Regions from separate parts of the Streptomyces sp. NPDC046261 genome, predicted to be linked through region 1. Evidence: riboswitches for the same ligand, from Rfam matches in the RefSeq annotation. Region 1 holds a riboswitch; each other region holds the start of a gene.

What was found. A riboswitch is a leader RNA that binds a small molecule or an ion and turns the genes downstream of it on or off. The one in region 1 is predicted to bind cyclic di-AMP.
Positions count from the first base shown of each region.
Region 2: another riboswitch for cyclic di-AMP. It lies ahead of ABZ956_RS20555 (peptidoglycan DD-metalloendopeptidase family protein); the one in region 1 lies ahead of ABZ956_RS08620 (C40 family peptidase).
Region 3: another riboswitch for cyclic di-AMP. It lies ahead of ABZ956_RS24585 (M23 family metallopeptidase); the one in region 1 lies ahead of ABZ956_RS08620 (C40 family peptidase).
Region 4: another riboswitch for cyclic di-AMP. It lies ahead of ABZ956_RS14795 (transglycosylase family protein); the one in region 1 lies ahead of ABZ956_RS08620 (C40 family peptidase).

Region 1 covers NZ_JBEYZU010000003.1:396,489-403,668, reverse strand. The annotation lists gene ABZ956_RS08630 (YchJ family protein) at 1-414, shown strand, start outside; gene ABZ956_RS08625 (carboxylesterase family protein) at 430-1,935, opposite strand; gene ABZ956_RS08620 (C40 family peptidase) at 2,021-2,494, opposite strand; cyclic di-AMP (ydaO/yuaA leader) riboswitch at 2,498-2,649, opposite strand; gene ABZ956_RS08615 (endo alpha-1,4 polygalactosaminidase) at 2,897-3,637, opposite strand; gene ABZ956_RS08610 (spherulation-specific family 4 protein) at 3,751-4,440, opposite strand; gene ABZ956_RS08605 (NAD(P)-dependent oxidoreductase) at 4,437-5,354, opposite strand; gene ABZ956_RS08600 (sugar phosphate nucleotidyltransferase) at 5,364-6,077, opposite strand; gene ABZ956_RS08595 (GDP-mannose 4,6-dehydratase) at 6,122-7,123, opposite strand.
Region 2 covers NZ_JBEYZU010000011.1:100,510-107,689, reverse strand. The annotation lists gene ABZ956_RS20570 (GNAT family N-acetyltransferase) at 1-1,797, opposite strand, end outside; gene ABZ956_RS20565 (HPr family phosphocarrier protein) at 1,959-2,240, shown strand; gene ABZ956_RS20560 (GntR family transcriptional regulator) at 2,397-3,077, opposite strand; gene ABZ956_RS20555 (peptidoglycan DD-metalloendopeptidase family protein) at 3,317-4,102, opposite strand; cyclic di-AMP (ydaO/yuaA leader) riboswitch at 4,114-4,268, opposite strand; gene ABZ956_RS20550 (pitrilysin family protein) at 4,516-5,892, opposite strand; gene ABZ956_RS20545 (pitrilysin family protein) at 5,928-7,180, opposite strand, start outside.
Region 3 covers NZ_JBEYZU010000017.1:32,199-39,378, reverse strand. The annotation lists gene ABZ956_RS24595 (DEAD/DEAH box helicase) at 1-559, shown strand, start outside; gene ABZ956_RS24590 (PP2C family protein-serine/threonine phosphatase) at 778-1,980, shown strand; cyclic di-AMP (ydaO/yuaA leader) riboswitch at 2,120-2,257, shown strand; gene ABZ956_RS24585 (M23 family metallopeptidase) at 2,380-3,549, shown strand; gene ABZ956_RS24580 (MFS transporter) at 3,679-5,160, shown strand; gene ABZ956_RS24575 (aldo/keto reductase) at 5,190-6,134, shown strand; gene ABZ956_RS24570 (hypothetical protein) at 6,155-6,466, opposite strand; gene ABZ956_RS24565 (methyltransferase) at 6,635-7,180, shown strand, end outside.
Region 4 covers NZ_JBEYZU010000006.1:334,413-341,592, reverse strand. The annotation lists gene ABZ956_RS14815 (Ppx/GppA phosphatase family protein) at 1-697, opposite strand, end outside; gene ABZ956_RS14810 (DUF501 domain-containing protein) at 694-1,233, opposite strand; gene ABZ956_RS14805 (septum formation initiator family protein) at 1,279-1,749, opposite strand; gene eno (phosphopyruvate hydratase) at 1,856-3,145, opposite strand; gene ABZ956_RS14795 (transglycosylase family protein) at 3,426-4,178, opposite strand; cyclic di-AMP (ydaO/yuaA leader) riboswitch at 4,183-4,332, opposite strand; gene ABZ956_RS14790 (transglycosylase family protein) at 4,627-5,586, opposite strand; gene ABZ956_RS14785 (cytochrome P450) at 5,751-6,998, opposite strand; gene ABZ956_RS14780 (DUF6479 family protein) at 7,044-7,180, opposite strand, start outside.

The DNA.
Region 1 (7,180 bases):
AGACGAACGAACGCACGCCGCCGGCCGGCGATCACTGCCACCTCACCGTGCCCCTGCGGGCTCGGCGCACCGTACGGGGAGTGCTGCGGCCCCTTCCACCAGGGCCGCGGCGCGGCGCCGACGGCGGAGCGCCTGATGCGCTCGCGCTACAGCGCCTTCGTGGTGGGTGACGCCGCCTATCTGCTGCGGACGTGGCACTCCACGACGCGGCCGCCCGGCCTGGACTTCGATCCCTCCATCGCCTGGACGGGTCTGGAGATCCTGGGCACCACGGGCGGCAGCGCCTTCCACAGCGAGGGCACGGTGGAGTTCCGCGCGCATTACGAGGTGCGGGGGCAGGCGGACGACCAGCACGAGCTCAGCCGCTTCGTGCGCGAGGACGGCGACTGGGTGTATCTGGACGCGGTCGGCTGATCGCGGCGGCCCGGCTCAGGTGAGGTCGAAGGGTTCGACGCCGTGTCCTTCCCAGATGCGCCGGGAGGCGTCCTCGGGATAGGGGGCCGTGGTCACCTCGGCGTCCAGGAGCCGGGTGAGCCGCCCGTCGGTGACGCGGTAGGCCGGCCAGCCGGGGTCGCCGTGGGCGGCGAACGACGCCCAGGAGCGGCGGATGTCGTCGGCGAGCGTGAGCGCCTGGGCGGGCGGCGGTTCCTCGCCGAACAGCAGCCGGGCGGCGGGTGCGGAGTAGGTGCCGAAGAGCAGGTGGACGTCGAGGCCGTGGGCCGCGCCCAGCGCGCCGCCCAGCGCGGGCGCGGGCCAGCGCAGTTCGTAGAGGTGGGCGGTGCCGCCGCCGGCGGAGTGCGCGTCCGCCAGGTGCAGGGAGGGGACGCGGAAGAGCACGTCGGCGTGGACGAGTTCGTAGAGCGCGGCGGCGGAGGCGCCCGGGTGGGCGGCGCGGTAGGCGCGCTCGCCGTCGGGTGCGGGGGCGAAGGCCCGCAGCGCCGTCGTGGCGTCCTCCTCGGTGATCTTCTCCAGGCTGCCGGTCAGCACCAGGAACGGCCGGAACTCGTCGCGGGTGTGGCCGGTCAGCAGGCCGACCTCGCTCGCGCGGCCGTCGCGCAGGGTCCGCCAGGGCACGTCCGGCACCAGGTCGCCGTCCACGACCGGGCAGAAGGGGACGCCCGAGCGGGCCAGTCTGCCCCAGCGGTCGACGTGGGCGGGCAGTCCGGCCATGAGCGCGTCCACCTCGTCGGCCAGGCGCTGCGGCGCGATCGTGGCGAGGGAGGCGACGGTGGGGGTGCCGCCGAGCCGGGCGGCGAGGGTGGCGGCGATGTCGCGGGCGAGGGCGGGGGTGGTGTAGAGGCCCGGTACGGACTGGGTGACGGCCCGCCGGAAGAGGCCGGCGGCGCGTGGGGCGGCCAGCAGGGTGGCGATCGAGCCCGCTCCGGCGGACTGGCCGCAGAGGGTGACGCGGTCCGGGTTGCCGCCGAAGCGGGCGATGTTCTCCTGTACCCACTCCAGGGCCGCGATCTGGTCGAGCAGGCCGCGGTTGGCGGGGGCGCCGGCGAGCTCGGCGAAGCCTTCGGCGCCCACCCGGTAGTTGACGGTGACCACGACCAGGCCGTGCCGGGCGAGGAGCGTGGCGTCGTACAGGGGGTCGCTCGCGGCACCCGCGAGGTAGGCACCGCCCGTGATCCACACCAGGACCGGCAGCCCGGACCCGCCGGCGTCCGGGGACCAGACGTTGAGCGTGAGCCAGTCGGTGCCGGGGATGCCTCCGGGGGTACGGAAGGGGCCGGACTGCGGGGGCGGTGGCCCGAACTCCACGGCGTCCCGTGTCCCGTCCCAGGACGGTGGCGGCTGGGGTGCGGCGAAGCGCAGTTCGCCGACCGGTGGCCGGGCGTAGGGGATGCCGCGGAAGACCGCGAGTCCCTTCTCGGTCCGTCCCCGGACCGTGCCCTGGACGGTGCGTATCTCCACGCCGGTGCCGCTGGTCATCCGCGCCCCTTCCCGAAACCGCCGGACGGGCTGGATTCTGGGCCCGTCCGGCGTCCGGGGACAAGGGGGCGCCGTGGTGCGGCGGCTACTTCACGCGGCCGTACCAGACGCTGTTGGTCCAGATCTTCTCCAGCCGGACGGAGCCGCCGGGCTTGGGAGAGTGCCAGATCTTGTTGCTACCCGCGTAGATCCCCACGTGGTAGACGTTGCTGCCGGAGTGGAAGAAGACGAGGTCACCGACCTGGCGGGAGCCGCTGCTCAGGTGCCGGGTGGAGTTGTACTGGCTCTGGGCGGTGCGCGGGAGGTTCTTGCCGACCTTCTTGAACGAGTAGAGCGTCAGGCCCGAGCAGTCGAACCGGTTCGGGCCCGTGGCGCCGTACTGGTAGGGGGAGCCCTTCTTGGAGGCCGCGACCTTCAGTGCCTTCTCGCCCGGGGTCGCCGCCTGGGCGCCGGTGGCGAGGCCGGGGACGAGCACCGATGCCGCCAGTGTGGCGGCGGTGAGGGCCGACGCGGTGCCGGCCCGGGAAACGAGTGCAGGTATGCGAGGCAACGCAGACATGCCAAAGCCCTTCGGCATCCGCCTACGAAAGATGACCTGTCGGGTTCGGGCTGCGAAGTTGCCCGGCCACAGTGTGGCTTCACCCCAAGGACCACCGCTTTCGTGGTCCGTACCGCTTGGGTCTCCCGCTCCTGCCGATTCGACGTTTCGATACCGAACCCGGTGCGGCGGCAGGACTCGGCGTCCGCCCGGGTCGCCCGCCTCGGTGACGGGATCTTGTGTTCGGTGAGAGATCCTGCACCATCAATCGCTCAAATTCGGTGCCCAAACGGCCATCTGTGAACTTCTTCACTTCGGGGTCGAACACGGAACCGCAGCCCCTCCACCACCCGCCGTCTGCGCCTAAACCCTTGCCCCGCAGGGGACTTGAAGCACGCGGGCCCCGGTGGCGGAATGCGCGGTTCAGCACGGCCGGCGCCACGCGTCCAGCTCGAGCCTCTTGCGCATCGAGCTCAGCCCGAGCCGCTTCGCCGTCCCGCAGAACTCCTCCGGCGACAGGTCGTATTCGACATGGAAGACCGCTTTGTTCTGCTTCACGAACGGGGTGAGCTTCTCGCACTCCCCGTACTGCGCGCACTGTTCGTTGACCGCGAAGTCGAAGTCCCGGACCAGCTCGGGGATCTGCTCGAGGTCGTTCTTCAAACCGATGGCCAGCCCCCGCTCATGAGCCAGCTTCACCAGCATCCGGTTGAAGGCCAGCTGGTCCGCGGCCGACAGCGGGAATCCGGTGCGGTTGCGGAAGCCCTCGGTCAGATCGGGCTCCACCGCGTCGAAGCCCTTTTGCCGGCACATGTCGATGCGCGCGGCCATGAGGGGCCGCAGCGTGTCGAGACGGCGGATGTCCAGCCACTTCTCACCGTCCCAGCCCTTGTTGTTCCTGCCGAGCAGCGACTTGGGGAAGCGCGCGTGGTCCGGCCGGAAGTCCTCCCAGGCCCCGGCGTTGATGTAACAGATCACCTTGCGGCCCCGGGCGTGCAGGCGCGCCACCGTTTCGGCGGAGTTCTCGAAACCGTCGATGTCGTAGACGGGGACGTCCACGGAGGTGTCGACCTTCCCGCCGAGCTGCCACTGCCAGCGCAGGCCCGGCCGGGGCTGCCAGCGGCGGGCGGCCCGGGGCGAAGCGCCGTCCGGGGCCGCCGTCATCCGGTCCACCGGGCTCTCGCCACCCGGCTCCGCCGCCTCCTCGGCCGGGGTCGAACAGGCCGCGAGGACGAGCAGCAGCGCGCCGAGGAGGCCCGCGCGGGCCCGGCGGCCGGTCACCGGGCCACCGGCAGCGGTGCGCTGCACCACGGGTTGGCCCCCGTCCCCGGCACCGCGCAGTGCACCCCCGCACCCCGCGCCCCGGCCATGCGGGCCACCTGCGCCTGCTGCCCCTCGGGCACCCCGTGGACCAGGTGACAGAAACGCCCGGGCGGATGGTCGGCCGTCCAGTCGGGCACCCCGGCGCGCCGGTAGTCCTCCCAGGTCCCCTCGAAGGTGACGAGGACATCGGCGAGCGCGGCGTAGCCCGGGTCGGGGTGCGTGCCGGGGTTCAGCACGGCCGTGCGCGCGCCGAGCACCCGGGCGGTCATGACCAGCCACCGGTAGCGCGGCAGCAGGGCCGCGTGCGCGGCCGCCTGGTCGAAGAAGACCCCGTCCACGTCGTACCACCTGCGGTGTCTGCGGACGTCGGCGACCACCGCGCGGGGCGGGCGCCGGCCGTAGGCGGTGTCGACGTAGCCCAGCAGCCGCACGCCCGCCGCGCGCAGCCGCCCGGCGGCGGCCCGGAAGTGCGGGTCGGGGCGGCTGCCGGGGCCGTCCGCGACGTTGAGCACGACCGCGTGCGGGCCGGGGGCGGCCGCCGTCAGTGCCGTCAGCGCCGCCCATGCTCCCGGGTTCACGGCCGGATGCGCGTACAGCGGGACGAGCAGGCGCCGGCCGTCCCCGGGCGGTGCGGGGCGTGTCATCGCACGGGCTCCGCGGCCCGGCCGCGGGTCTCGGCCCACAGGTCGGCCAGGGAGTCCTCCAACCGGTACCGGGGCGCCCAGTCCAGGGCGCGGGCGGCGGCCGTGATGTCCGCCTGCTGCCAGGGCACGGCGGCCGAGCGCGGCGAGCCGTCGCCGTCCTCCTCGATGCGCTCCCCGGCCGGCCCGGTGAAGCCCGCGGCCCTCAGCAGCCCTTCGGCGACGTCCCGCACGGGCCGGGCGGCGCCGCCGGCGACGTTCAGGACGGCGGGCAGCGGCCGGGGGGCCGCGACGGCACGGGCGACGGCGTCGGCCACGTCCCGGGCGTCGACGAAGTCGCGGCAGGCGGAGAGGTCGCCGGTGCGTACCCGCCCGCCGGGCCCGGCCCGGTGCAGCTCGCGGGCGAGGCGGCCGGGCAGACAGGCGGCGGGGGCGCCGGGGCCGAGGGGGTTGAACACCCGTAGGACGACGGCGTCGAGGCCGGAGCCGGTGACCGCGAGGGTGCCGGCGAGCTTGCTCGCACCGTAGAGGCCGACGGGGCGGGTCGGGTCGGACTCGGTGACGGGCCGGTGGCCGTCTCCGGGCCCGTACTCCGCGGCCGAGCCCAGGTGGACCAGGCGTGCGTCGGGGGCGGCGGCGTGCAGGGCCTCGCACAGGGCGGCGGGGCCGCGGGCGTTGACGGCGGTGAGGGCGAGGGCGCTGCCGCCGACCGCGCCCGCGCAGTTGACGACGGCGTCGGGGGCGGCCTCGCGCAGCACGGCGGCGAGGTGGCCGGGGTCGGCCCCGGCCAGGTCGACGGGCAGGGCACAGCCGGGGGCCCGGCCGGCGCCGAGCACCCGCGCGCCGGGGAGGGCGCGCAGGCGTTCGGCGGCGTGCCGGCCCAGGAAACCGGTGGCGCCCAGGACGAGAACGCGCATGACGCGCCGTCACGCTCCCTTCATCAGCAGGTCGCGGTGGACGGAGAATTCGGCGTTGGCCCGGTCGTAGTCGTCGGGGCGGCCGATGTCGAGCCAGTAGCCGTCGAAGGCGTAGGCGTGCGGCGGGGTGCCGTCGCCGAGCAGGTCCAGGACCAGTTCGTCGAAGCCCAGCGGCAGGCCGGGGGTGTAGCGGGCGAGGGCGGAGCGGGAGACTCCGTAAACGCCCATGGAGACGCGGTAGTCCATGCTGGGCTTCTCGGCGAAGCCGACGACGCGGCCGGAGTCGGTGGTCAGGACGCCGAAGTCGATGCTGACCTTGCGGGCGTAGGTGGCGATGGTCAGCGGCGCCCGGGAGGCGACGTGGTCGCGCAGGACGTCGCCGAAGTCGAGGTCGGTGAGGATGTCGCCGTTCATGACCAGGAAGTGTTCGGGCAGCCGGTCGGTCATGGTGAGCAGCGGGCCCATGGTGCCCAGCGGGCTCTCCTCGGAGGCGTAGTCGACGCGGATGCCCCACTGGGAGCCGTCGCCGACGTAGGCCCGGATGATGTGGCCGAGGTGGCCGATGGCCAGGGTGCAGCTGGTGAATCCGGCGCCGGCCAGCTGGCGCATGACGATCTCGAGGATGGCGTGCTGGTCGCCGATGGGCACCAGGGGCTTGGGCAGCGCGGTGGTGTACGGGCGCAGCCGGACGCCCTTGCCTCCGGCCAGGATGACTACGTGCATGGGTGCCGTTCCTCTCTCGTGCCGCGATGGGTGGGGACGGAACGTCAGACGTTGTAGATGCCGGTCTTGTACCGGCGGAGGTTGACCGGGTCGCGGAAGAACGCGACGGTCTCGCGCAGTCCCTGCTCCAGGGTGTGGGCCGGGGACCAGCCGGTGGCGGCCCGCAGCCGCGAGGCGTCCGCGACCAGGCGCATCACCTCGGAGTCGGCGGGACGCACACGCCGGGCGTCCTCGACGACCTCGAGATCGACGTCCATGAGCTTGCCGATGAGGGTCACCAGGTCGCCGATGGATATCTCCTCGCCGGTGCCGGAGTTGAAGGTGCGGCCGAGGACGGCGGCGGCGGGCGCGGTGCCGACGGCGCGGAAGGCGGCCACGGTGTCCGCCACGTAGCTGAAGTCGCGGGTGGGGCGCAGGTCGCCGAGGGTGATGGTGTGTTCCCCGGCGGCGACCTGGCCGATGACGGTGGGGATGACGGCCCGCATGGACTGGCGCGGGCCGAAGGTGTTGAAGGGGCGCAGGGTGACGACGGGGAGGCCGAAGCTGGCGTGGTAGCTGTCGGCGAGCCGGTCCCCGCCCGCCTTGGACGCGGCGTAGGGGGACTGGGTGTTGATGGGGTGGTCCTCGGTGATGGGTACGGTCCGCGCGGTGCCGTAGGTCTCGCTGGTGGAGGTGTGGACCAGGCGTGGGACGTCCAGGTGGCGGACGGCCTCCAGGACGTTGAGGGTGCCGGTGACGTTGGTCTCGACGTAGCTGTGCGGGGCGCGGTAGGAGTACGGGATCGCGATGAGCGCGGCCAGGTGGTAGACGGTCTCGGCGCCCTTGACCAGGCCGTGTACGGAGCCGGGGTCGCGGACGTCGCCGAGGACCACCTCGGTGTGGTCGAGCACGTCGGCGGGCAGGTCCTCGAGCCAGCCGAAGGACGAGAAGGAGTTGTACTGCGCCATCGCGCGGACGCGGTGGCCGTCGGCGACGAGCGCCTGGACGAGGTGCGAGCCGATGAACCCTTCGGCGCCGGTGACGGCGACGGTTGCGGTTGCGGACATGCGGGTCTCCTCCGTGCGGAACGGGTGGTGCCGGGGACGTGGTGCGGCGGAGCGTTT
Region 2 (7,180 bases), on a different contig from region 1:
CGGCTTGGCGGCCGGCGCGTCGGCGACCGCCTGGCGGAGGGCGTCCGCGAGGTCGGCGGCCGTGGCCTCGCCGACCCAGGGGATGGCGGTGACGACGACGGCGTCGCAGGCCCGGTCGGCGAGGGCCTCGGCCAGGGCGGCGCGGAAGTCCCGCGGTGCGGCGGCGGTGGTCAGGTCGCGCGGCATCAGCGGATGCAGCCCGTCGGTGAGGCAGGCGTCGTAGGTGAGGAGGGCGAGGGACGCGGAGTTGCCGAGGATGGCGACGCGGGGGCCGGCCGGCAGCGGCTGGGAGGCGAGGAGCAGGCCCGCGTCGGTCAGCTCGGTGACCGTGTCGACCCGGATGACGCCGGCCTGCCGCAGCAGGCCGGAGACGGTGGCGTCGGGGATGCGCGGGGCGGGCACGGCGTGCCCGGCCGGCGCGGCGGAGCCGTGGCGCGCGCCCTTGACCACGACGAGCGGCTTGCGGGCCGCCGTGCGCTTCGCCAGGCGGGCGAACTTCCGGGGATTGCCGATGGACTCCAGGTACATCAGGGCGACGTCGGTGTCCGGGTCGTCGTGCCAGTACTGCAGGAAGTCGTTGCCGGAGACGTCGGCGCGGTTGCCGGCGGAGACGAACGTGGAGATGCCGACCAGGCCGGCCGCGCGCCGGTGGAGCCCGCCCAGCAGGGCGATGCCGATCGCGCCGGACTGGCTGAAGAGCCCGACCCGGCCGGCGGCCGGCAGCTCGGGCGAGAGGGAGGCGTTGAGCCGGACGCCGTCGGCGGTGTTGATCAGGCCGAGGGCGTTGGGCCCGATGACGCGCATGCCGTACGAGCGGGCCTGGCGGACCAGCTCGCGCTGCCGCTCGCGGCCCTCGGCCCCGCTCTCGGCGTATCCGGCGGACAGCACGACCAGGCCCTGGACGCCGTGTTCGCCGCAGTCGGCGACGACCGAGGGCACCTGCTCGGCGGGCACGGCGATGACGGCGAGGTCCACGGGGTCCTCGATCGCGAGGACGGAGCGGTGGGCGGGGACGCCCTCGGGCTCGAGCACCGAAAGGTCCTCGGGGAAGGCCCGGTTGACCGCGTGCGTACGGCCGGTGAAGCCGCCGGCCAGGACGTTGCGCAGCACGGTGCGGCCCAGGCCGCCGGGCTCGCGGCCGGTGCCGACGACGGCGAGGGAGCCGGGGGCGAGCAGGCGCTGCACCGAGCGGGCCTCGGCGCGCTGTTCGCGGGCGCGCTGGACGGCGAGGGAGGCGTCGGTGGGTTCGAGGTCGAGCTCCAGGCGGACGACGCCGTCCTCGAAGCTGCGCTTCTGGGTGTAGCCGGCGTCCGTGAAGACTTTGATCATCTTGGTGTTGGCGGGCAGCACCTCGGCGGCGAAGCGCCGGATGGAGCGCTCGCGGGCGACGGCGGCGATGTGCTCGAGCAGGGCGGAGGCGACGCCGCGGCCCTGGTGGGCGTCCTGGACGAGGAAGGCGACCTCGGCCTCCTCGGCCGGGCCGGAGGCGGGCATGCCGTGGCCGTCGATGCGGTCGTAGCGGACGGTGGCGATGAATTCGCCGCCGACGGTCGCGGCCAGGCCCACGCGGTCGACGTAGTCGTGGTGGGTGAAGCGGTGCACGTCCCGGTCGGAGAGGCGGGGGTAGGGGGCGAAGAAGCGGTAGTACTTGGACTCGTCCGAGACCTGTTCGTAGAAGCTGACCAGGCGCTGGGCGTCGTCGGGCGTGATGGGGCGGATCTGGGCGGTGCCCCCGTCGCGCAGCACGACATCGGCTTCCCAGTGGGCCGGGTACGCATGCTCGGACGGCGTCTGCATGGGGCCAGCGTAAGGCCGTCCACCGACAGCGGGTGGTGGCGTGCGGCCCCTGGTCGCGGGCCGGACGGCCCCATCCGGGCCTGAGCGGTCGCGCGCAGGGGCATCGCGCGCCCCGTGCGACAATGGTCTAGACAACCAATATCGACTTGAAGGGCAACACCATGGTTGAGCGCCGCGTAAACGTCGGCTGGGCCGAGGGCCTGCACGCCCGGCCCGCGTCGATCTTCGTCCGTGCGGCGACGGCCGCCGGCGTCCCGGTGACGATCGCCAAGGCCGACGGCAACCCGGTCAACGCCGCGTCCATGCTCGCCGTGCTGGGTCTGGGCGCCCAGGGTGGCGAGGAGATCGTCCTCGCCACCGAGGCGGACGGTGCCGAGGCCGCGCTCGACCGTCTGGCCAAGCTGGTCGCCGAGGGGCTCGAGGAGCTTCCCGAGACCGTCTGATCCACCGGGCCCGCTCCGTATACCGCGGGTGTGTGCGACGGGGCCGCGGCGGCCGACTCGAGGCAGCCGCGGCCCCGTTGTCCGCGCCGCCCGCGTTGTCAGCGGGAATGCCCGTGAATTACCCGCCGCTATTCGCACACGGATAGCGGCTCATTGTTAAGAACGCGCGCCCGCCGTGTTGACGGATTGTTTCGGGCCCGGCATCCGGTTCGCGTCCGCGGGCCGCCACTGCCGGAATGTCCCGGGCGAACGGCCGGCCCGGGCGACGGCCAGGTTCCGCGCCCGCTCGGCGTCCCCGCGGGCCACCGCGTCCACCAGCGCCCCGCACGCCTGCCAGCTCTCCAGCGGCCGGACCGGCGGCTCGGCCGCGTACACCCAGGCGATCTTGCGCCGCAGCTGGGTGAGGAGCGCCGCCAGGCTGGGGCTGCCGGACGCCTGGGCGAGGGTCTCGTCGAACCACTCGCCCAGCGGACGCAATTCACTGGCGCGGCCCGTACGCGCGCGCTCCTGGCCGAGGCGGACCAGCCCCCGCAGGACCTTCAGATGAGCCTCGGTACGCCGCTGGGCGGCCCGGGCGGCGCCCAGCGGCTCCAGCAGGGCGCGGACGTCGAGCAGGTCGGCGGCCTCGCGCTCGGTGGGTTCGGCGACACAGGCGCCGGCATGCCGCCGGGTGGTCACGAAGCCCTCGGAGGCCAGGGTGCGCAGCGCTTCGCGCACCGGCACCCGGGAGACGCCGTAACGGCGTGCCAGGAGTTCCTCGATGAGCCTGCTGCCGGGTGGAAAGGTGCCGGAGACGATGTCGTCGCGGATCGCCGTGCACACGGCGTGCGCGGAAATACCGCCCCTCTTGTGCACTACCTCGTCATCGCCGTTCACGTACGGCCCCGCATGGGTGTACCTCCGACTTATGACTTAACCCCCGTGTATCACGGCCGATTGACGCCCGTTCAGTGACTCTATGGCAACCGGGTGGGATTTCCGATGGGTCCGCCGATTCATGGATATCTTTTGGCCAAACGCGAAGGCCCCGGCCGTGGGGCCGGGGCCTTGCGCGAAGAGTGGTGCCGCGACGCGTTCTACAGGCTGACGCCGTGGGCGCTCATGTAGGCGATCGGGTCGATGTCGGAGCCGTAGGTGGCGCCGGTGCGGGCCTCGAAGTGCAGGTGCGGGCCGGTGACGTTGCCGGTCGCGCCGGAGAGGCCGATCTGCTGGCCCGGGGTGACCGTCTGGCCGACGGAGACGTCGAGGGACGACAGGTGGGCGTACTGGGTGTACGTGCCGTCGTTGTGCTTGATGACGACGTTGTTGCCGTACGCGCCGCCCCAGCCGGCCTCGACGATGGTGCCGGCGGCGACCGAGCGGACCGAGGTGCCGGTCTCGGCGTGGATGTCGATGCCGGTGTGGCTGCCGGAGGACCACAGGCCGCTGGAGGCCTTGTAGGAGGTGGAGACGTAGGAGCTGTCGATCGGGCTCACGTACGTGCCCAGGCGCTTGCGCTCCTCGTCGCGGGCGGCGCGCTCCTTGGCGGCGCGCTCCTCCTCGATCTTGCGCTTGGCCTCTTCGGCGCGCTGCTTGGCCTCGGCGGCCTTCTGCTTGGCCGTGGCCTCGGCCTGGAGCCGGATGGCGGCCTCGTCGGCGGCGCTGCGCTGGGTCTCGGCCTGGGCGTCGACGTTGTCGGCCATGACGTCACCGATGACGATGGCCTGGGTCAGGCCGGTGTCCTCGGTGCGGTGGCCGTCGTCGGTGGAGGCGAAGGCCGGGGCGGCGACGCCGGCGACCACACCCGCGGCGGTGAGGGTGGCTATGCCCGCCACATTGGCGCTGACACGCGCGGCTCGACTCGGACGACGGTGCTTACCCATGCCTGGGCGATCCTTTCCTTCCTTCTCGCCTACCGGGTTAGCTGACGGGTTCGGAGCAGGAAGGTCTCCTACGGCTCCCTCGTGAAAGGGACCCGATTCACCCCAGGGACGTTTGGGTCCCCGGCTCCCCTTGGCTGGTGCCTCGGGGACTCGGCGATGGCTGCCCGGGACCGCGGTTGCGGCTCCGATCTGACGGACTGCCGCCCTGACGCTAATCCGCGTCGGATTCGAACGGCAAACAGAACGGGGCTTTTATGACCTACGCCACACGACCAACGTGCAACCACTGCATGAAATTGGACATAAGGGAGGCGCGTGTGCCTCATCGGGCTCACGCGCCTCTCTTGTCCGCTCATATCCGGCACGGAGTACGGGAATACGGCGGCTGAACCTCCGTCAGGCAGCTCCGTCCGTCAGGCGGGGATGACGGTCACCTCGCCGATGCCCAGCGCCTTGACCGGCTCGAGGATCTCGGCGGCGTCACCGACGAGGACGGTGACCATACGGTCGACCGGGAACGCGCTGACGACGGCCGCCGTGGCCTCCACCGTGCCGGTCTCCGCCAGGCGTTCGTACAGCCGCGCCTGGAAGTCGTCCGGCAGGTACTGCTCGACCTGGTCGGCGAGGGTGCCCGCGACGGCCGCCGCCGTCTCGTACTTCAGCGGTGCGACGCCGACCAGGTTCTGCACGGCGACGTCACGCTCGGCCTCCGTCAGGCCCTCCGCGGCCAGCGTCCGCAGCACCGTCCACAGGTCCTCGAGCGCCGGACCGGTGTTGGGGGTGTCCACGGAGCCGCTGATGGCGAGCATGCCCGTGCCCGTGGCGCCCTGGGCCGGGGGCACCGAGCGCAGCACCTGGCCGAAGGCGCGGACGCCGTAGGTGTAGCCCTTCTCCTCGCGCAGGACGCGGTCCAGTCGGGAGGTGAGGGTGCCGCCTAGGCAGTACGTGCCCAGCACCTGGGCGGGCCAGACGCGCTCGTGCCGGTCGGGTCCCGCGCGGCCGATGAGCAGCTGGGTCTGGACGGCGCCGGGGCGGTCCACGATCACGACGCGGCCGGTGTCGTCCGCGGTGACCGCGGGGACGGGCCGGGGCTCGGCGCTCGAGCCGGTCCAGGCGCCGAGGGACTCGGCGAGGGCCTGGTCGAGGTCGATGCCGGTGAAGTCGCCGACGATCACGGCCGTCGCCGTGGCGGGGCGGACGTGGTCCTCGTAGAAGGCGCGCACGGCGGCGGCGTCGATGCGCTTGACGGTCTCCTCGCTGCCCTGGCGGGGGCGGGAGAGCCGGGAGTCGGCCGGGAAGAGCTCGGCGGACAGCGCCATGGCGGCCCGGCGGGCGGGGTTGGCCAGCTCGTGCGGGATCTCGTCCAGCCGGTTGTTCACGAGGCGCTCGACCTCGTCGGCGGGGAAGGCCGGGGCGCGCAGGGCGTCGGCGAGCAGGCCGAGGGCCTTGGCCAGCCGGGAGGCCGGGACCTCCAGGGACAGGCGCACGGCGGGGTGGTCGGCGTGCGCGTCGAGGGTGGCGCCGCAGCGCTCCAGCTCGGCGGTGAAGTCCTCGGCGCTGAGCTTGTCGGTGCCCTCGGAGAAGGCACGCGCCATGATCGTGGCCAGCCCGTCCAGGCCCTCGGGCTCGGCCTCCAGGGGCGCGGCCAGGCTGATCTCGACGGCGACGACCTGCTGGCCGGGGCGGTGGCAGCGCAGCACGGTGAGGCCGTTGGACAGCCGGCTGCGGTCGGGGGCCGGGAACGCCCAGGGGGTGGCCTGCCCGGGCTTGGGCTGCGGGTGGAATTCCATCGTCGCGGTGGTGGTGCTGGCGGATGCGGCGTCGCTCACCGGTCCGTCTCCTCTTCGTTCTGGTCGGCGTCGCCGTCGGACTGGGGTGAGGTCGGCTCGTACACCAGCACGGCCCGGTTGGCGGGGTGCAGCCGGGCCTTGGCGACGGCCTGCACCTCCTCGGGGGTGACCTCCAGGACGCGCTGCACGGCGGTCAGGGCGAGCTGCGGGTCGTCGAAGAGGACGGCGAAGCGGCACAGTTCATCGGCCCGGCCGCTGACGGTGGCGAGCCGGTCCAGCCACTCGCGCTCCAGCTGGGCCTGGGCGCGCTCCATCTCCTGCGGGGTCGGCCCCTCGACGGCGAAGCGGGCCAGCTCCTCGTCGACGGCGGCCTCGATCGCGCTCACCTCGACGCCGCCGGACGCCTTGACGTCCAGCCAGCCGAGCGAGGGGGCGCCGGCCAGGCGCAGCAGGCCGAAGCCGGCGGCGACGGCCGTGCGGTCGTGGCGGACCAGACGGTTGTGCAGGCGGGAGGACTCGCCGCCGCCGAGGATGGTCAGGGCGATGTCGGCGGCGTCGGCCTCGCGGGTGCCGTCGTGCGGGAGGCGGTAGGCGGCCATCAGCGCACGGGAGGGCACCTCCTCGAGCAGGACCTGGCGCAGCTCCTCGCCGATGGTGTCGGGCAGGGAGCCGTCGCGCGGGGGCTGCTTGCCGTCGTGGGAGGGGATGGACCCGAAGTACTTCTCGATCCAGGCGAGCGTCCGCTCGGGGTCGATGTCGCCGACGACCGCGAGCACGGCGTTGCCGGGCGCGTAGTACGTGCGGAAGAAGGCGCGCGCGTCCTCCAGGGAGGCGGCGTCCAGGTCGGCCATGGAGCCGATCGGCGTGTGGTGGTACGGGTGGCCGTCGGGGTAGGCCATGGCCGTCAGCTTCTCGAAGGCTGTGCCGTAGGGCACATTGTCGTACCGCTGGCGGCGCTCGTTCTTGACGACGTCGCGCTGGTTCTCCATGGACTCGTCGTCGAGCGCGGTGAGCAGCGAGCCCATCCGGTCGGCTTCCAGCCACAGGGCCAGCTCCACCTGGTGGGCCGGCATGGTCTCGAAGTAATTGGTGCGCTCGAAGCTGGTGGTGCCGTTGAGCGAACCGCCGGCGCCCTGCACCAGCTCGAAGTGGCCATTGCCCTTGACCTGCGCCGAGCCCTGGAACATCAGGTGCTCGAAGAGGTGGGCGAGGCCCGTGCGGCCCTTGACCTCGTGCCGCGAGCCGACGTCGTACCAGAGGCAGACGGCCGCGACAGGGGTCAGATGGT
Region 3 (7,180 bases), on a different contig from region 1:
CGTGAACATCGACCCGCCGGTCGACCACAAGGACTACCTCCACCGCGGCGGCCGCACCGCCCGCGCGGGCGAGTCCGGCACGGTCGTCACCTTCGTGCTGCCCGAGCAGCGGCGCGAGATGAGCCGCATGATGACCACGGCGCAGATCACCCCGAACGTCATGAAGACCTACCCGACCGACCCGGAGCTCGCCCGCATCACCGGTGCCCGCGAGCCCAGTGGCGTCCCGGTCGTCATCGCGGCCCCGGCCCCGGCCCAGCCGCAGGGCGCCGGCAAGTCCCGCTCGCGCGGTTCCGGTTCCGGCGGGGGCGCCGGTACGTCCGGCGGCTCGCGCGGCAGCCGGGGCGGCCGCGGCCGCACCCGTACCGACGCCGCGGGCGCTCCCGCCGCGGGCGGTTCCGGCAGCGGCAACGGCGGCGGGCGTCCCTTCCGCGGCTTCGGCGGCAACGGCGGCGGCGAGGGTTCGCGCCGCTCGGGCGGCACCCGCCCGGGCAACGCCGTCGGCCGCCCGCGCCGCGGTGGCGGCGGCGGTGGCGGTCGCCGGTCGGCGGCTTCCTGACGCTTGCGTCACGCTGACGGTGTGACGCAGACGTTGTGACGTTCTGACGTGCAGCACAGAGGCGGGGTCCGGTTTTCCGGGCCCCGCCTCTGTGCTGCTCCGCCCTTCGCGGAAAAGGCCCCGTCCGGCGCAACACCGTTCGCGACGGCGCGCCCGCTGCGCAAGGGTGGAACGCGATGCCCAGGGACGGCGGCCGGTCAGGAGAACGCACGGTGGGGATGTCAGAGGCGCGCGAGCCCCGGTCGGAGCCACCCGTCGCGCACGGCCACCGGGCCCGTCTGCGGCAGTCCGTGGCGCGTCGGCTGCCCGCGGCCCTGATCCTCTCGGGCGTCGTCTTCGACGTCCTGACCCCCTCCCACTACTCCTCCGCCCCCTTCTTCGCCTGCTCACCCCTCATCGCGGCAGCGATGCTGTCCCATGGCGCCACGCTCGTCACCGCCGTCACGGCCCTGACCGCCATGACCACCCTCACGATCACCCGCCGGGTGCCCGAGACGGGCGAGGCCGTCACCGAGGTCGTGACCGTGCTGGCCGTCGCCGCCCTCGCCCTCGGCATCAACCGCGTCGTACGCCACGGCGACCGCAAGCTGGCCTCCGCCCGGTGCATCGCGGAGGCGGCCCAGCGAGCCGTGCTGCCCGCGCCTCCCGCCCGCATCGGCGGACTGCGCGTGGCCGCGCGCTACCTGGCGGCGCAGGCCGACGCCCGGATCGGCGGTGACCTCTTCGCCGTGCAGGAGACCCCGTACGGCGTGCGCGCCATCGTGGGCGACGTACGCGGCAAGGGGCTCGGCGCGGTGGAGGCGGTCGCCGTCGTGATCGGCGCGTTCCGGGAAGCGGCGGAGCACGAGCGCACGCTGGAGGGGCTCGCCGTGCGATTGGAGCGCGCGTTGCAGAGGGAGGGCGCCCGGCGCGCGAACCTCGATGAGAGCGAGGGCTTCACCACCGCCGTACTCGCCGAGGTCCCGCCCGGCACCACCGCGCTGCGCCTGGTCAACCGCGGCCATCCGCCGCCGCTCCTGCTCCACGCCGACGGCACGGTCGGCGAGGCGTACCCGGGCGCTCCGGCGCTGCCGCTCGGCATGGGGGAGCTGGGGATGTGGCCCGACCGCGTGGAGGAGTGGGAGTTCCCGGCGGGGTCCACGCTGCTGCTGTTTACGGACGGGGTCACCGAGGCGCGGGATGCGGAAGGCAACTTCTACAACCCGCGGGAGCGCCTCAACGGCAAGCAGTTCAGGAACCCGGAGGCGCTGCTCGACGCCCTCACGGCGGATGTCGTCCGGCACGCGGGCGGCCCGGCCGACGACGACATGGCCCTGCTCGCCATCCGGCGCGGTGACGGCCGCCACCGCCCCGCCGTCATCACCCACACACTCACCCGGACCACCACCCGTACCGTCCGCGTTCGGACGGATAACAACTGACGAACGGTCAGCGGACGCGCTCCGCGCGATCCGCCCAAGAGGCGTGCCATTTCGTGCATTCGGCTTGGAATCCGGTGGCGATGTCTATTAACGTTCGATAACGCAGCGCGGTCGTTGCAGCCGCCGCAAGAGGCGGCGCCGCGCGCCTTCGCCGAATCCCGTGGGCGGAACCGGGGAACCATCAACTCTGGGGTGAATCGGACCGCGCGCCGGCCCGTAGGAGACCTTCCTGCTCCGAACCCGTCAGCTAACCCGGTAGGCGAGTAGGAAGGAAAGGAGTGCGCCTCCGTGGCGTCCAACAGGCCTGCTCTCGACGACGGTTCGCATGACTCTTCGTACGATTCCGCGTACGACTCTGCGTATGACTCCGCGTACGACTCGCTGTATGACTCCGACCCTGTGAACGGCGCTCCGGGTGAGGCCCCGGCCGGTCCAGCCTTCGCCCCTGACGACACCGCCTTCGCCGGCTTCGACGCCGGCGAGGGCTTCGACGCCGGCTCCGGCTCCGAGACCGAGGAGACCTGGAGCGAGTGGAATCCGGCCGAGGGCACCACGGCGGCGCCCGTCCGCGGCAGGCACCGTGTCGTCAAGCAGCGCGGCGGCACGATGGCCCGCAGCGGCGCGGTGCTGGGCGTCGGCGTCATCGCGGCGGTCGGCGCGGGCGGTATGGCGAGCGCGCAGGACCGCCCGCCGACGCCGATATCCGTGCCCGACCTGGCGCAGAAGCTCCCGGGCGTCGGCTCCCTCATAGCCGGCGGCGAGGAGAAGCAGGCCGCGAACTCCGAGGCCGACCACGCGGAGGCCGGGCCGGCCGCCGAGGCCCCGGCCGTCGTGGCGGCCACGCGCAGCACCGCGGACGCCGGCGAGGCGCTGCGCGCCCGCATCCTGCAGCAGGCCGAGCGCCAGCAGGACGCCGCCGACGAAGCCGCGCGGGAGAGCGAGGCGCGGGCCGCCGCCGAGCAGCAGCGCAAGGCCGCGGCGGAGAAGGCCCAGGCGCACGAGGCACGGGAAGCGCAGGAAGCCCAGCAAGCGCAAGAGGCCCAGGAGGCGCGGGCGGCGGCGCGTGCCGCCGAGGCGGAGCCACAGGGGGCCGGTCCGGGCGAGGCCGAACGGCCCGCCGCGCCGGCGAAGCGCTCCCCGGCTGCCGCCGGAAAGCGCGGTTCCGTCGCCGCCGGCTCGTACACCCTGCCCGTGGGCTCGTACACCCTCACCGCCGGCTTCGGCCAGGCCGGCAGCATGTGGTCCGCGAACCACACCGGCGAGGACTTCGCCGCCCCCACCGGCACCCCCGTCAAGGCTGTGAGCGGCGGTACGGTCACGCAGGCCGGGTGGGCCGGCGCGTACGGCTACCGCATCGTGCTGACGCTCGGCGACGGCACCGAGATCTGGTACTGCCACCTGTCGTCGATGGTGGTCACGTCCGGGAAGGTCGGTACGGGCACGGTCATCGCCCGCGTCGGCGCGACCGGCAACGTCACCGGCCCCCACCTGCATCTGGAGGTACGGCCGGGAGGCGGCTCACCGGTGGACCCGCTGTCGTGGCTGCGCGCGAAGGGACTGCGGCCGTAACCGACGGCGGTGGCCGGCGGACGGACGGAGACGGGCGGCCGCCGCAACCGCAGAGAGGCAGCCGGGTTACAGGCGGCCCGGATCTGATTTGCCGGGAATGTTCTGCGTGCGATCGGGAAATCAGAGCATGTGACGACGACCGCGACGACGATCAGCACGTCAGTGCCCTCCCGCCTGGACCGGCTGCCCTGGTCCCGGTGGCACTGGACCGTGGTGATCGGCCTCGGGACCGTCTGGATCCTGGACGGCCTGGAGGTGACGGTCGTCGGGAACATCGCCGGCCGCCTCTCCGAACAGGGCAGCGGCCTGCCGATCACCTCGGGCGGGGTGACGGGCCTGGCGGCCGCCCTCTATGTCGCGGGAGCCTGCTCCGGCGCGCTGTTCTTCGGCCGGCTGACCGATCTCTTCGGCCGCAAAAGGCTCTTCATGGTCACGCTCGCGGTCTATCTGGGCGCGACCGCGCTGACCGCGCTGTCGTACCACTCCTGGTGGTTCTTCCTCTTCCGCTTCCTGACGGGCTTCGGCATCGGCGGTGAGTACGCGGCCATCAACTCCGCCATCGACGAGCTGATCCCCGCCGTCTACCGGGGCCGCGTCGACCTGATCATCAACGGCAGCTTCTGGCTCGGTGCGATCGCCGGCTCCCTGCTGTCGATACTCATGCTCGACACCAGCATCTTCGCCAAGGACGTCGGCTGGCGGCTGACGTTCGGGCTCGGGGTCGTGCTGGGCCTGGTCATCCTGCTCGTACGCCGCCATGTGCCCGAAAGTCCACGCTGGCTGTTCATCCACGGCAGGGGCGAAGAAGCCGAATCCCTGGTGACGGCGATCGAAAAACGCATCGAGGCGGAGAAGGGCACCCCGCTGCCACCCGCCAAAGGCAGGCTCGTCATCCGTCAGCGGAAGAGCTTCGGCTTCCGCGACATCGCCCGCACGGTCTTCTCCGACTACCGCAGCAGGGCCGTCCTCGGCCTCGCCCTCTTCATCGGCCAGGCGTTTCTCTACAACGCGATCACCTTCGGCTTCGGCGCCATCATCACGCGGTTCTTCGGCGTCTCCACCTCGCACACCGGCTATTTCTTCGCCGTCATAGCAGTCGGCAACTTCCTCGGCCCGCTGCTCCTGGGCAAGCTCTTCGACACCGTCGGCCGGCGCATCATGATCACCTCGACGTATCTGCTGGCCGGACTGCTGCTCTTCGGCACGGCCTGGCTCTTCGGCGCCGGCCACCTGAACGCCGTGACGCTCACCGCCTGTTGGGCCGTCGTCCTCTTCTTCGCCTCGGCGGGCGCCAGCAGCGCCTACCTCACGGTGTCCGAGATCTTCCCGATGGAGACCCGGGCCATGGCCATCGCCTTCTTCTACGCGGTGGGCACGGCAGCGGGCGGCATCAGCGGCCCGCTGCTCTTCTCGGCACTGACGCAGAGCGGCGTCATCGGCGACACCGTGCTGGCCTTCGACATCGGCGCGGCCCTGATGTGCATGGGCGGCGTCGTGGCCGCGTTCCTGGCCGTACGGGCGGAAGGCCGCTCCCTCGAGGACATCGCCACACCCCTGTCCGTCCACCCTCCGGAGCCCCTGCCGTCCCCGGCGCCCGCGCCCGCGGAATAACCGTTCCGGCAGGGGCGTTGACATACCGCATGGCTGACATTCACCGGAAGATCGGCACACTCTCCGTCCACCCGCTGGCCCTCGGCGGCAACGTCTTCGGCTGGACCGCGGACGAAAAGCAGTCCTTCGCCGTCCTCGACGCCTACGCGGAAGCGGGCGGCAATTTCATCGACACCGCGGACGTCTACTCCGCCTGGGCGCCCGGCAACGAGGGCGGCGAGTCCGAGACCATCATCGGCGACTGGCTCACCGCGCGCGGCAACCGCGACGACATCGTCATCGCCACCAAGGTCGGAAACGGCGTCCCCGAATACCGCGGCCTGGCGGCGGACACCATCAAGACGGACGTCGAGGCATCGCTGCGCCGCCTCCGCACGGATTACATCGACCTCTACTACACGCACGTCGACGACACGTCCCAGCCGGTGGAGGACATCATCGCGACGCTGGACGGGCTGGTGAAGGAGGGCAAGGTCCGCGAGATCGCCGCCTCCAACATCACGGCGGACCGGCTGCGGCAGTCCCTGGACTTCTCGGACCGTTCCGGCCTCGCGAAGTACGTGGCCATCCAGCCCCACTACAGCCTGGTCTCCCGCGACACCTACGAGGGCGAACTGCAGGCCGTGGCCGCCGAGTACGGCCTGGCGGCCATCCCGTACTTCGCCCTGGCCTCGGGCTTCCTGACCGGCAAGTACCGCCCGGGCACGACGGTCGACAGCGCCCGCTCGGAGGGCGCGGCCAAGTACTTGCGCTCGGAGCGGGGCCTTAAGGTCCTCGCCGCCCTGGACGAGGTGGCCGCCGCCCACAACGCCGAGGTCGCCACGGTGGCCCTGGCCTGGCTCGCGGCCCAGCCGACGGTGGCCACACCGCTGGCGAGCGCCCGTACGGTGGAGCAGCTTCCGCCGCTGCTGGCGGTCGCCGACCTGAAGCTGACGGAGGCGGAGCTGGCGCTCCTGACGGAGGCGTCGGCGTAAGCGCGGGAGCGGCGCTCCCCTCAGGCGCGCCGCTCCACAGCCCAGGACGCCAGCGCGACGGCCCCGGCGACGGCGAAGACGGAAGGCCAGGCGCCCACCTTCCTGGCCAGGGGATGGGACCCGGCGAACGCGGCGACGTACAGACCGCTGAGCGCGGCGGCGGCCCCGGCACCGGCCTTCCGGTTCCACTCCTTGGCGGCCACAGCACCGGCCGCGGCCAGCACCGCCCCTCCGAGCGGCCGCTGCTTGGTCCACCGGGCGACGCCGTACCCGCCGACGAGCCCGCTCGCCGCCACAACGGACGCCGGGATTCCGCTGACTGCTGCTGCCATAGCCGGGCAACCTCCGCATCAAGAGACCATCGAGACCATCAAGACCGTCTGTCTCATCTGACCTCCGAGGCTAACCCGGTCCGCCTGGAGGGCCCGATGCGCCCTGGTAGCGACACCCCGGTGACCGACATGCTGGAACGCATGCCCTTACCGCGCGGAGGTGGTCCGGTGAACGACGCCCGTGGAACCGACGAGAGCAACGAGACCGACGAGGCGGCAGGACGGCGCAGTGCCGCCCGCCTCATCGAGGAGGCCCTGGGCTTCCTGTATCCCGCCGCTCTGCGCGCGGCGGCCGAGGTGGGGGTCGCCGACCACCTGACCGCCGGCCCGCGCACGCCGGCGGACCTGGCGAAGGCGACGGGCACCGACGCGGACAGCCTCCACCGTGTCCTTCGCCTGCTGGCCACCCGGGGCCTGTTCGAGGAGGACGACCAGGGCCGGTTCCGGCTGACGCGGGCCGGCGACGCACTACGGTCCGACGCGCCCGTGTCCGTCCGCCCGGCGATCCTGATGATCACGGACCGGACGATGTGGCTGCCGGCGGGGGAGATGACGCGCTGCCTGAAGGAGGGCACCTCGGCGTTCGACCGCATCTTCGGCATGCCGTTCTTCGACTACTTCACCCAGGACGCGCAGACCGCCGCGATCTTCCACGAGGGCATGGCGTCCATGTCCGACGCGGAGAACCAGCCCATCGCCAAAAGCTGCCCCTTC
Region 4 (7,180 bases), on a different contig from region 1:
CCCGCAGCCCCAGCGCGATCGCCGCGACCGTGGTGACCGAGCCGGCCAGGCCGACGAGCGTACGGGCCTCGGTCAGCGGCACCGTCTGCTCGGCGACGTCCAGCGCGGCCTCGACGTCGGCGCGTATCGCCGCGATCTGGGCGGGCGAGGGCGGGTCGGTGACGACGCCGTCGACCACGAGGTGACGTTCCGTCATGCGCACGCAGCCCACGTCCACGCTGCGCGCCGCGCGCACGTGCTCCTCGCCGACCACGAACTCGGTCGAGCCGCCGCCGATGTCCACGACCAGGAACGGCTTGGCCAGATCGTCGCGCCCGGCCAGCTCCCGGGTGGCGCCGGTGAAGGAGAACTCCGCCTCCTGGTCACCGCTGATCACCTCGGGCTCCACGCCCAGGATCTCCACGACGCCACGCACGAAGTCCTCGCGGTTCTCCGCGTCCCGCGAGGCGGACGTCGCCACGAAGCGCACCCGCCGCACGCCGTGCGCCGCGATGACCTCGGCGTACTCGCGGCACGCGGCGAACGTGCGCTCCAGCGCCTCCGGCGCCAGGCGGCCCGTACGGTCCACGCCCTGGCCGAGCCGGACGATCGTCATCCGCCGGTCGAGCTCCTTGAGTTCACCGGTGGCCGGATCGGCGTCCGCGACGAGCAGGCGGATGGAGTTGGTACCGCAGTCGACGGCGGCGACGCGCGTCATGCGCATCCCTCGCCCGAGTCGCCGCACGGGCTCACGCACGGGCCCTTGGCCCACCACTCCGGCAGCAGCGCCAGCGCCTCGTCACCGAAGGGGTTCACGCCGGGGCCGGCCACCAGCGAGTGCCCGACCAGCACGTGCAGGCACTTGACCCGGTCCGGCATGCCGCCGGCGCTCGGGAAGCCCTCCAGCACCTCGATCGCGTCGCGGCGGGCGAGGTAGTCCTCGTGCGCGGCCCGGTAGGCGGCGGCCAGCTCCGGGTCGGTCGCCAGCCGGTCCTGCATCTCCTTCATCAGCCCCGAGCCCTCGAGCGTGCCGATCGCGGACGCGGCACGCGGGCAGGTCAGGTAGTACGTCGTCGGGAACGGCGTGCCGTCCGGCAGCCGGGGGGCCGTCTCGACCACGTCCGGCTGACCGCAGGGGCAGCGGTGCGCGATGGCGCGCAGCCCGCGCGGCGGGCGCCCCAGCTGCTCCTTGAACGCGGCGATGTCCGCGTCGGTCGGCTCGGTGGGCTCGGTCTTCGGAGGAGGGGTGTCCATGTGCTCGCTCGTGCTCGCTCGGTCGTGTCGAAGGAATGTGCAGGGTCAGCGGTGGCCGTCGGAGGTGTCCACGCCGTCGAAGAGGTTGCTGTACCAGGGCCGGTCGGCGGCGCCCTCGTCCCTGCGCTGCCTGGTGCCGCCGCTGCCGTCCGCCACGGTGTAGCCGGTCTCCCCGGGCCGTACGAAGTGCAGGTGCTCGCGCGCCTGCTGCTCCACGTACGCCGGGTCCTCGAGCCGGGCCTTCTCGTCGCGCAGCCGCTTGACCTGCTCCCGCGCCTGCTCGGTGCGGTGCCGCTGCTCGGCGATGTCCGAACGCTGGGTGACCCACTGGCGCATGGGGTAGGCGAGGGCGACGACGAGGGAGCAGACGACGAGCGCGAGCAGCGCCGCCCGGCCGGTGAGCCGGCTGCGCCGCGGGGGCCCGGCACGGTAGACCCGGGCCGCGGACGGCCCCTGCACGAGCGCCGTGCCCAGCGCCTTGAGCCTGGTCGCGGTGGAGAACCGGTCCGCGCCCACGTCGCCTCCCCTGGAGAGTCCGCTACGAACGTACGTCCCCGGACACGGTACGGGACCGCGGCCGGGGACGTACGGAGACTGGCGAGAAGGTCAGCCCTTGCGGTGCTTACTGGTTCGCGGAGCGGAACCGCGGGAAGGCGCTGCGGCCGGCGTAGACCGCGGCGTCGTCGAGGATCTCCTCGATGCGCAGCAGCTGGTTGTACTTGGCGACGCGCTCGGAGCGGGCCGGGGCGCCGGTCTTGATCTGGCCGCAGTTGGTGGCTACGGCCAGGTCGGCGATGGTGACGTCCTCGGTCTCGCCGGAGCGGTGGGACATCATGCACTTGAAGCCGTTGCGCTGGGCCAGCTCGACGGCGTCCAGGGTCTCGGTGAGCGAGCCGATCTGGTTGACCTTGACCAGCAGGGCGTTCGCGGAGTTCTCCTCGATGCCGCGGGCCAGGCGCTCGGGGTTGGTGACGAACAGGTCGTCACCGACGAGCTGGACCTTGTCGCCGAGCTTCTCGGTGATGGTCTTCCAGCCGGCCCAGTCGTCCTCGAACAGCGGGTCCTCGATGGAGACCAGCGGGTACGCCTCGACGAGCTCGGCGTAGTACTCCGTCATCTCGGCGGCGGAGCGGTCCTTGCCCTCGAACGTGTAGACGCCGTCCTTGTAGAACTCGGAGGCGGCGACGTCGAGCGCCAGGGCGATGTCCTGGCCGGGGGTGTAGCCGGCCTCCTTGATGGCCTCGAGGATGAGGTCGAGGGCCTCGCGGTTGGAGCCGAGGTTCGGGGCGAAGCCGCCCTCGTCGCCCAGGCCGGTGGCCAGGCCCTTGGCCTTCAGCACCTTCTTGAGGGTGTGGTAGACCTCGGTGCCCCAGCGCAGGGCCTCGGAGAAGGACTCCGCGCCGATCGGCGCGATCATGAACTCCTGGATGTCCACGTTGGAGTCGGCGTGCGAGCCGCCGTTGAGGATGTTCATCATCGGAACGGGCAGCAGGTGCGCGTTCGGGCCGCCCAGGTAGCGGAAGAGCGGCAGGTCGGAGGCCTCGGAGGCGGCGTGCGCGACGGCCAGGGAGACGCCCAGGATGGCGTTGGCGCCGAGCGAGCCCTTGTTGTCGGTGGCGTCCAGGTCGAACATCGCCTGGTCGATCAGGCGCTGCTCGGTGGCGTCGTAGCCGACGAGCTCCGGGCCGATCTGCTCGATGACGGCCAGGACGGCCTTCTCGACGCCCTTGCCCAGGTAGCGGTTCGGGTCACCGTCACGCAGCTCGATGGCCTCGAAGGCACCGGTGGAGGCGCCGGACGGCACGGCGGCACGGCCCGTGGAGCCGTCGTCGAGGCCGACCTCGACCTCGACCGTGGGGTTGCCTCGCGAGTCGAGGATCTCGCGAGCTACGACGACGTCGATGGACGGCACGAGGGTCTCCTTCGTGGTGTGTCTGGAGTTCTGCAGCACGAGCCTAACGGGCCCCGGAGGCTGCGCCCGCCCTTGGACCGGCCACCGGACCGAAAATTGGCACAAAAGCCGAGATCACCGGATGAATGGTCGGTGTGTTCGCTCAACGGGAAAGACGACCGGCCGCACCGGGGCCCGTGGCGGCCCCGGAAAACGGCGGAGCCCCGCTCCGATGCGGCTCGGGGGGAAGACGCATCGGAGCGGGGCGGTCCCGCGGATGAGCGCGGCGCTCAGCCGGTGATCAGCTGAGGTGCAGCTTCTGACCCGGGAAGATCAGGTCCGCGTTGTCGATGATGTCCTTGTTGCGGTCGAACAGCTTCTGCCAGCCGCCGTCGACCTTCTTGGCGTCGGCGATGGAGCCGAGGGTGTCGCCTTCCTTGACCTCGTACTCGCCGTCACCCTGCTTGACCGTCTTGGGGGCGGCGTGCTTCGGGGCGGTCTGCTTGGGGGCCGGGGCCTCCTCGGCGGTCTCCGCCTGCGGCTTGGCGTGCTTGGGCGCGGAGGGGCGCTCGGCACGGTCGGCGCGGCTCTTGGTGGAGGTCTCGCCCGCGGCGGCGGAGGAGGACTTCGTGGACTTCTTCTTGACCACGGAGCCGGAGCCGGAGGTGTCGACGTTGGCCTTCGCGCCACCGGCGGTCAGGCCGCCGGCACCGGCGCAGCCCCAGGCGCCCGGGCCCTGCATGGCGAGGAGACGCTCGGCGGTGGCGATCTGCTGGGCCTTGGTGGCCAGGTCGGCGCGCGGGGCGTACTGCGTGCCGCCGGCGGCCTTCCAGGAGGACTGCGAGAACTGCAGGCCACCGTAGTAGCCGTTGCCGGTGTTGATGGACCAGTTCCCGCTGGACTCGCACTGGGCGACCTTGTCCCAGGTCGAAACGGAGGCGGCGTTGGCGGAGGTCGCGACCATCAGCGGGGCGGCCACGGCGACGCCGGTGACGCCGGCGAGCGTGACGATGCGGACGGCCTTGGACGGACGACGGTGCTTGCCCTTGGACATAAGTCGGTTTCCTCACCGACGCCTACGAGGTGAGCTGTCGGGTTCGGGCTGTGAGTTTGCCCGGCCCGGTGCGCGGCTGCGCTCCGGGCTTCACCCCAAGCCGTCCCGCTCCCTCGACCGTGAGGCCGTCGGACCGGTCCGGCGCCTTACCTTGGTTCCCCCGCTCCTGCCAACGGCGCTTGCGCGACGACTCCCCCGGCCGCCGGCAGGATTCGGCGTGGCGACCGTGGTGCTCGCGGTGGCGAGCGGTGACGACGTTAAACACAGGCGGCCGACGGGTTCAAACCCCACTTTTCAGCCACAGTTGCTGGAAGTTACCCGCAGGAACCTCCTGTTTCCGCAGGTGGGAGGGGGTTTGAGCAGAACGGACGAGCTCCGTCCAGCCCAAAGTCAACGAGACCCATGTCTCACTTTCGACTGGAACGGACATTCGCCCCGAACCCCCCGGCTAGGGACGGATATCGAGCCGCTGACCAGGCTGAATGAGATCCGGATCGGATCCGACAACTTTTTCGTTCTTCTGATAGATCGTCTGCCAGCCGCCGGTGACCGAGTGGTCCTCCGCGATCGCTGACAGGTTGTCACCGGGCTTGACGGTGTAGTCGGTCGCGCCGGGTACGCCCGTCCGGGCGTCGGCGCCGTCGCGCGAGGGGCGCTGGGGCTCGTCCGAACGCGGCGGCTCGGCGCGGTGCTTGCCCGTGCCCGGCTCCCCGGCCGCGTCGTCGCCCGGCGTGCGCGGGGCGGTCGGCGCGGGGTCGGTGGGCGCGTGGTCGGTGGGCGTGCCCGAGGGCGTGGTGGAGGGGGACGGCGTGGTGGACGGTTCGGCCGAGGGGTCCTTGCGGTGCTTGCCGTCCGGCTTTCCGGAGGTCTCGCCCGCGGGGGCGGAGGGGTCGGTGGACGGGCTCGGCGTGCCGGGCGACTTCGATGCGCCGGGCGCGGGTTCGGTGGTGCCGGGGGCGCGGTCGGCGGGCGCGGACTTCGTGGGCTCCGGCGTGGCGGGAGCGGTGCGCTCGGGCGCCGGCTCGCGGGTCGGCTCCGGCTCGGGGCTCTGGGTGCGTCCGGGGTTCACGTCGGGCGCCGGGGCGTCCTTCGACAGACCCGAACTGACGGCGCAACTGCGCCAGGCGTCGGGGCCCTCGGCGGCCAGGATCCGCTCGGCGACGGCGATCTGCTGGGACCTGCTGGCCAGGTCCGGGCGCGGCGCGTAGGAGATGCCGCCGTTGTTCTCCCACATCTGCTGGGTGAGCTGGAGGCCGCCGAAGAAACCGTTGCCGGTGTTGGCGCTCCACAGCCTGCCGCTCTCGCACTGGGCGACCTTGTCCCAGGTGCCCGTGTCCGCGGCCGTGGCCGCGGTGGCCGCCATCAGCGGCATGGCGATGCCCGCCCCCGTCACCCCCGCCGCGAGCACGATGGCGGGTATCTGACGGGGGCGGCGATGTCTTCCGTTCCCGAAACGCATGGGCTGGCCTCTCGTGTGGCGGCTGATGTGGTCGTCGAACATAGCGACGGGTCCGGGTCGTCACAAGCCGGTGTAGCCGAGGTCACGCGAAGGTCACGCGAGGTGACCGGTCGTCATGCGGCGGGCGGAGCAGGGGTGAACGCGACGGGCAAAGTGCGCAATCCGCGCATGATCAGACCCCCTCGCCAGCGCAGGTCCTCCGGCTCCGCGGCCAGGTGGAGATCGGGCAGCCGGCGCAGCAAAGTCGCGAGCGCCACCTGGCCCTCCAGGCGCGCCAGGGGGGCGCCCAGGCAGTAGTGGATGCCGTGTCCGTAGCCCAGGTGCTGGTTGTCGCGCCGGGCCAGGTCAAGGGTGTCGGGGTCGGCGAACCGCTCGGGGTCGCGGTCCGCGGCGGCCAGGACGACGAGTACGGGATCGCCCTCGGCGATGCGCTGTCCGCCGAGGGTCAGGTCCCGGGTGGCGAACCGCCAGGTCGCCAGCTCCACCGGCCCGTCGTAGCGCAGCAGCTCCTCCACGCCGGTGGCCAGCAGGCTCTCCTCGCCCTCGCGCAGCGCGCGCTGGAGGCGCTCGCGCTGCCCGGGGTTGCGCAGCAGGGCGTAGGTTCCGTTACCGATCAGGTTCACAGTTGTTTCAAAACCGGCGAACAACAGGATGAAGGCCATGGCCGCGGCCTCGTCCTCGGTGAGGTGCTCGCCGTGGTCACTCGCCCGGATCAGTCCGGAAATGAGGTCTTCACCGAGATCCTCCCGCTTACGGTGGATCAGTTCCGTGAGATAGCCCCGCATCTTCTTCACGGAACGGGCCACTCCGCCGCGTGGGCCGCCGCCGTGGCGGATCATCATTCCCGCCCAGTCGCGGAAGTCGTCCTGGTCCTCGCGCGGCACCCCGAGCATGTCGCAGATGGCATAGATGGGGAGGGGGAAGGCGAACTCGTGGATGAGGTCGGCCTCCCCCTTGCCGGCGAAGGCGTCGATGAGCTGATCCGTCAGCTCCCGCACCCGGGGCGCGAACTCCGCGACCCGGCGCGGGGTGAACGCCTTGGAGACCAGCCGGCGCAGCCGGGTGTGGTCCGGCGGGTCGATGTTGAGCAGGTGCGTCATCAGGTTGGCGCTGCGCTCGCCGGGGATGCCGACCTTGCCCTTGCCGTGGGCGCCCTCGGCGTGGTGCACGGGGTTCTTCGACAGCCGCTGGTCGGCGAGTGCCTGCCGGGCGTCGGCGTACCGGGTGACCAGCCATGCCTCGACACCGCTGGGCAGGGCGGTGCGGTGCACGGGGGCGTGCTCGCGCAGCCAGGCGTACGCCGGGTAGGGGTCGGCCGCGAACTCCCAGGTGAACAGGGGTGGGGCGGGGGGCGTGGGCATACGGTCGTTCGTGTCGTGCACGCCCCGACGCTACCCGCGGCCCCGCTAGTGGTGCCCGCCGCCGCCGCTGCCGAAGGCGCCGCTGCTGCCCGGGTCCCACTTCTTGCGGTCCTCGGAGAGCTCCTCGGGGTGGCTGCCGGGGTTGTTGATCTCGTGCGGCAGCACCCGCTCCCCGTTGGCCT